2 regions of the Catenovulum sp. SX2 genome follow, and region 1 is predicted to be linked to the other one. Evidence: predicted binding sites of a transcription regulator. Region 1 holds the regulator's gene; the other holds the start of a gene.
The links. Region 1 encodes sigma-54, which starts transcription at its own class of promoters, with help from an activator protein. Its sites were predicted from a motif close to GTTGGCACGNNNNTNGNNT; they were not measured.
Positions count from the first base shown of each region.

Region 1 (3,191 bases):
TCGCAACCAACTTAGCTAAAGCCTATAAAAAACGCCAAGTGGTTAAAAATGTTTCTCTGCAGGTTGAATCCGGCAGCATAGTTGGTTTATTGGGGCCAAACGGCGCTGGTAAAACCACTACCTTCTACATGATAGTCGGATTAGTGGAAAATGACGCTGGGCAAATTCTATTAGACGACAAAGACATGACCTACTTTCCAATGCACGAAAGAGCCCGTGCAGGTGTTGGTTATTTACCACAAGAATCGTCTATATTTAGAAAGTTAACGGTCACACAAAATATTTATTCTATTTTAGAAATGCGACCTGAGCTTACCAAAAGCGAAAAACAAGCTAAACTTGAAGAGCTACTTGAAGAATTTCATATCACCCACATAAGAGATAGTCAGGGCATGGCATTATCCGGTGGTGAAAGAAGACGGGTAGAAATCGCCAGAGCGCTAGCGGCCGATCCAAAATTTATCTTATTGGACGAGCCATTTGCCGGGGTAGATCCTATATCCGTTATTGATATAAAAAGAATTATCACCCATCTTAGAGATAGGGGTTTAGGTGTACTAATAACAGACCATAATGTGCGTGAAACGCTCGATGTTTGTGAAAAAGCCTATATCGTTAGCCAAGGACAGTTAATTGCCTCTGGTGCACCCAACGATGTGCTGAATAACAAACAAGTACGTAACGTGTATTTAGGTGAACAATTTAAACTATAACGAATCGTCTAATTAATGAAACAAACTATTCAGTTAAAATTTGGTCAGCATTTAACTATGACCCCGCAGTTGCAACAAGCTATTCGATTGTTGCAATTGTCATCGCTTGATCTTCAGCAAGAGATCCAAGAAGCGCTTGATAGCAACCCTTTGTTGGAATCTGAAGAAAACCGCGAGGACTTCGAATCATTAGACGCGTTAAACGAAGCTAAACAACAAAAAGAAGAAAAAAACGGCAAAGATAATACCGAATCAAACGAAGATGCAGTGCCCGACAGCCGTGACGAACTATCACGCGAAGATATTCGCGAAGATTTAGCGACCGACAGCACTTGGGATGACCACTTTACCCAAGGTACTGGAACTGGCTCAGGTGGTGCAGCCCCTGACGATGATATGGTTTACCAAGGTGAAACCATAACGTCAATTCGTGACCATTTATTATGGCAAATGGATTTAACGCCATTTTCACCAGTCGACAGAGCTATCGCCATAGCCATTATTGATGCAGTCGACGACTCAGGTTATTTAACTGTTAGTGTTGAAGACATAATTGAAAGTTTAGGCATAGAAAGCGAAGAAATAGACGATTTAGTTGAAGTTGAAGAAGTAGAAGCAGTACTTAAACGCATTCAACTCTTTGATCCAGTTGGTGCTGCGGCCAGAGATACCAAAGAGTGTTTGCTCGTACAACTGAATCAATTTTCAGCAGATACGCCCTATTTAGCCGAAACCAAAAAAGTAATTAAAAATTATATCGAACTTTTAGGTAATAGAGACTACCGAACTTTAGCAAGGAAGACTAAACTAAAAGAAGACGAGCTAAAAGAAGTGATGAAACTCATCCACAGCTTAAACCCAAGACCGGGTAACGCTGTGGTTGCAGAAGAAGCTCAATATATAGTGCCAGATGTGGCAGTTAAAAAAATTAAAGACGATTGGATAGTTGAATTAAATCCAGACAGCATGCCAAAACTCAAGATAAATGCAGAATATGCAGCTATGAGTAAAACAGCACGCAATACGTCGGATTCACAATTTATCCGTTCGCATATGCAAGAAGCAAAATGGTTTATAAAAAGCCTTGAAAGTCGTAACGAAACTTTGTTAAAAGTAGCAAGGTGTATCGTAAAACAACAACAAGGTTTTTTTGAGTACGGTGATGAAGCCATGAAACCTATGGTGTTAAATGATGTTGCCGAAGAAGTTGAAATGCATGAGTCGACCATATCTAGGGTAACGACACAAAAATATATGCACACACCACGTGGTATATTTGAATTGAAATACTTCTTCTCAAGTCATGTCAGCACTGAAAATGGTGGGGAATGTTCATCAACCGCAATACGCGCTTTGATTAAAAAACTGATTTCTGCTGAAAATACAGCAAAACCGTTAAGTGATAGCAAGATTGCAGAATTGTTAGCGGATCAAGGTATTATGGTTGCTAGACGCACCATAGCTAAATACCGAGAGTCGTTGTCAATTCCGCCGTCAAACCAACGTAAGAGCCTTCTTTAGAAGGCATAAACCAAAAAAGGAAAGAGCCTATGCAAATCAATTTAACTGGTCGTCATGTTGATATTACTGACTCACTAAGAGATTACGTCGACAACAAGTTTGCAAAGCTTGAGCGTCATTTTGATCACATCAATAACGTGTATGTTATCCTCAACGTTGAAAAGCTAAATCAAGTAGCAGAAGCAACGCTGCATTTAAACGGTGGTGAAGTATTTGCCAACGCCGAGCATACGGATATGTATGCCGCAATAGATTCCTTGATAGACAAGCTGGATCGCCAAGTCATCAAGCATAAAGAGAAAATGAAACGCCATTAATGGACATTCAATCTTTTTTATCCAAAGACTGCACTGAATGTGCAGTCTCTGTTTCTAGCAAAAAACGAATTATTGAGCACATAGGTCAAATAGCTGCACAGCATATTAGCGAAATGACCGAACAAGAAATTACCGCAGCTTTGCTCAATCGAGAAAGATTAGGTAGTACAGGTATAGGTAATGGTATCGCCCTCCCTCATGGCCGCTTAGCCAATACAACTAAAGCGTTAGCCGTATTAATTACCACAGCAGAAGCTATTGATTATGACGCGATAGACAACCAGCCGGTTAATGTTTTTTTTGCTCTGTTGGTACCAGAAAACCAATGCAACGAACACTTAAAATCATTAGCAGCTGTTGCACAAAAACTTTCGGATAAAAGTATTTTAAAACGCTTAAGATCAGCGCAAACTAATCAGGAACTTTTTCAAGCTATTACGGAATAAACTATGTTACAACTTGTCATACTGTCAGGTCGTTCGGGTTCAGGTAAATCGACCGCACTTGATCAACTTGAAGATGCAGGTTTTTATTGTGTCGATAATATTCCAATTCAGTTATTGCCGTTTTTACCAGATGCATTAAAAGGCAAATATAGCCGTATCGCGCTTAACTTAGATATTCGTAACATATCCGACTG
Region 1 covers NZ_CP182493.1:2,466,062-2,469,252, reverse strand. The annotation lists gene lptB (LPS export ABC transporter ATP-binding protein) at 1-713, shown strand, start outside; gene ACMZOO_RS10340 (RNA polymerase factor sigma-54) at 729-2,234, shown strand; gene hpf (ribosome hibernation promoting factor) at 2,264-2,551, shown strand; gene ptsN (PTS IIA-like nitrogen regulatory protein PtsN) at 2,551-2,997, shown strand; gene rapZ (RNase adapter RapZ) at 3,001-3,191, shown strand, end outside.

Region 2 (3,191 bases), on a different replicon from region 1:
CTCTAGTTGGCCAAAAACCGTTGTTCAAGCAATAAATAACGGCCAAGATGGCTTGTTTGTATTAAATCCTCAAGATAGTGACTCCGAAGCATCAGCCAACCCGTACAAAGATCAAAGCCAAACATGGCATTTATCCACTGGTGATTTTCAGCTCAATGGCGCACAGCACAAATTATTTTTGTTTAAACAACTAACTCGTGAATTTAATCGCCAAGAAGTGAGTGTGTGGAAAAAGGTTATTCGGGTAATTAGCCATGAAATTAATAACTCGATTGCACCTATTTCTTCAATGACTCACTCAGGTAAGTTATTAGTAGAACAACAAGGTGATGAAAAGCTCAATTTAATCTTTAGTACCATAGATAAACGCATTAAACATTTAAGCGAATTTATTGCAGGTTATGCTAAATTTGCTCGATTACCTGAACCGAATAAACAAAGTATCGACTGGCAGGGATTCATAAAAAATTTGCAACAGCAATTGGACTTTTCCTACCAAATATCCGTGCCTGCTGAGCAATTAGCTAGGCTAAAAATTGATATTAGCCAATTTGAACAACTGCTCATCAACCTAATTAAAAATGCTTATGAAGCTGGCTCAGCGCCACAAGATATACAGTTATTGCTCGAAAGTGAACTGAGTCGACAAGCCGTGATTATTTCAGTACAAGACCGTGGCAAAGGCATGAATGAACAAGAACTGCACAATGCACTGATCCCATTTTATTCAACCAAACAACAAGGCAGTGGTTTAGGTTTGGCGCTATGCCGCGAAATAGTTGAAGCCCATAGCGGGCAGTTAAACTTGCATAATAGACTTGGTGGTGGCTTAAGTGTAAACATCAGGTTAACCTTGGATTAGGCTTTTTATTAGGTATTGATTACCCGTGGGGACTACGCGAAATTCACTTAATAGACCCTGCTGGTGTGTTATGGCATATAGTGCAAGCTAAGTAACCGCAGCTGCGTATAATCAAAATTGCCCAACATGTCCATTTTCCACCTCTACTTACGCGCCTTTGAGGTTATTAGCGTCAGGAATATTTACACTGCATAATTCGCGCCTAAATTGGTAATTGTCAAGCGTTTGATAAATATTGATTTTTTAATGTTGGCACGCCTAATGCTTAATTAGATTCAGATTGATTAACAAATAACTCAATAACCAGTTTTAAACAGAAGGAAACGATTATGTTCAATTTCAAACAAACTATAGCAGCAGCGGCTTTAACAGTTGCAGGTATTGCTTCAGCAAATGCTGGCGAAATGGTTTTAGATTCTTTCGATGGTTACAATGGTTCATATGCTGGTGCTTTAGGTACTAACGACGGTTATTTGTACTCTGACGCTCAAGGCAGCACTTCTTATGCTCAAGACACTGAAGTTAGCCCTCACGGTGTTGTAACAGCAACTGTTGTGCAAACTGGTGGCGCGGATGCAGTAGGTCCTGTACCAGCTACAGGTTCAACTGGCTTCTCTGTTGGTGACGGCAAATTAGTATTCAACAATGATGATGGTGTAACTGGTACTATGGGCTTGTTCTACACTAACCCATTTGCTGACATCAATGACCCTAGCACTTTGTTAGACCTTAGCAGCTATGCTTCTTTCTACTTCGATATCTTAAGCATCGATACTAGCTTTGAATTAGACCTATATGTAATCTCTAACACTGAGATTTTCGCTGATGCTGCGTCAACTAACGCTTTCTTCGCTGATTTATATGACTTCGGTACTGACATCGATACTTCAGCTATTGAAAACCTAGCTTCTGGCTGGTCTAAAGGCGAAACTTCTGCTGCAGGCTTTACAGCGCCTGGTACTATCAAGCTATCTTTCGATGATTTCGTTGGTGACGCTGATTTCTCTGCTGTAACTGGTATCTTCGCAGTATTATCTGGTAACCCTTCTGCTGACTTCAGTATCGCTGAAGTAGGTGTTGTTCCTGAGCCTGCAAGCCTAGCTGTATTCGGTGCTGGTTTATTAGCTTTAGTTGGCTTACGCCGCAGAAAACAAGCTTAATTCATACTTCAAGTTAAGCTAAAAAATAAAAACCAGAGTCTTGTACTCTGGTTTTTTTGTTTCTCCCCCACAGAAACAGTTTTGTCTTCATCACATGATTCCAAAACAGCAGCCTCTAAGGCTTTAGTAGTCCTTCAGGTTTTAAATTGGCCAGTGCAGGGCGCTTGGCCAAGTTTTCTAGGTAGCTGATTAAAATTGGATAATCTTTAAGCTGACCGTCTACATATAAGTAAGCTAGATTTTGCCAAGCAAAAATATCCAGTAAGCTAAATTTATCTTTATACCAGTAGTCTTTACCCGTTAAGTGCTGGTTTATTGCTGCAAGTTGATGCGGAATTCTTCTTTCTAATGTTTCACGTACTTGCTCTTTTTCACCGAACACGTGTAAACCAATAATGCCGCCACTCAGGGTATCAAGTGAGCTCGCGAAGTAGAACAACCATTGCATAAACTGGCTATCTTGTTCGTTGATCAGATGAGGAGCATGTTCACGGCAAATATCTAAACAAATAGCGCCTGCTTCAAATAACACTTCACCGTTTTCTTTTTCTACAGTTGGAATTAAACCATGTGGATTTATGGTTTTGAACGGCTCGGTTTTGTGCTGACGCTCTGCAACATCTAATTTGATAATTTGTAGCGCCAGATTAATTTCGTTGGCTAACCAACGAACTTTTAGTGAGCGGTCGTATGCAAATATATGGTAAAGCTTCATTGAGGTATCCTTTCTAAAAAATAATAAGTAACCGATTGGTGTAAAATAATTTAGTGGAGTTAATTGATTTGTGCAAGGTATTTTTTACCGAATGGTGTAAAATGGTGTTTGTTGTCCCAATGAAGTATTAATTTTCGCAAAAACGCTTAACTGGATATGTAAGAGGTGCGCAGCCGACAGTTCGTCCCTGAAAGAGAGGCCCTGTCGTCATCCCTGACTCCACCTCATCAGACTGCGAAGCAGTGCTTCGTTTCTGATTCGCCCATGAAAAAGAGGTTTTGCTCTAAATTATTACTTCATTGTGCCAATTCTGCTAGATTCAGCGGGTTTACCCGCACTAGGTTCAGGTGAATTATTCAAGATGGCAAGAAACAAAAACTACGACAGACAAGCAGTGATAGAGCAAGTTACCCAAGTGTTTTTAGCTAAGGGGTATGAGTCAACCTCTATGGCT
Region 2 covers NZ_CP182494.1:23,244-26,434, forward strand. The annotation lists gene ACMZOO_RS17605 (sensor histidine kinase) at 1-862, shown strand, start outside; gene ACMZOO_RS17610 (PEP-CTERM sorting domain-containing protein) at 1,192-2,022, shown strand; gene ACMZOO_RS17615 (glutathione S-transferase family protein) at 2,138-2,737, opposite strand; gene ACMZOO_RS17620 (TetR/AcrR family transcriptional regulator) at 3,099-3,191, shown strand, end outside.
Region 2: the regulator sigma-54 is predicted to act here: its motif matches at 1,111-1,129, upstream of ACMZOO_RS17610 (PEP-CTERM sorting domain-containing protein).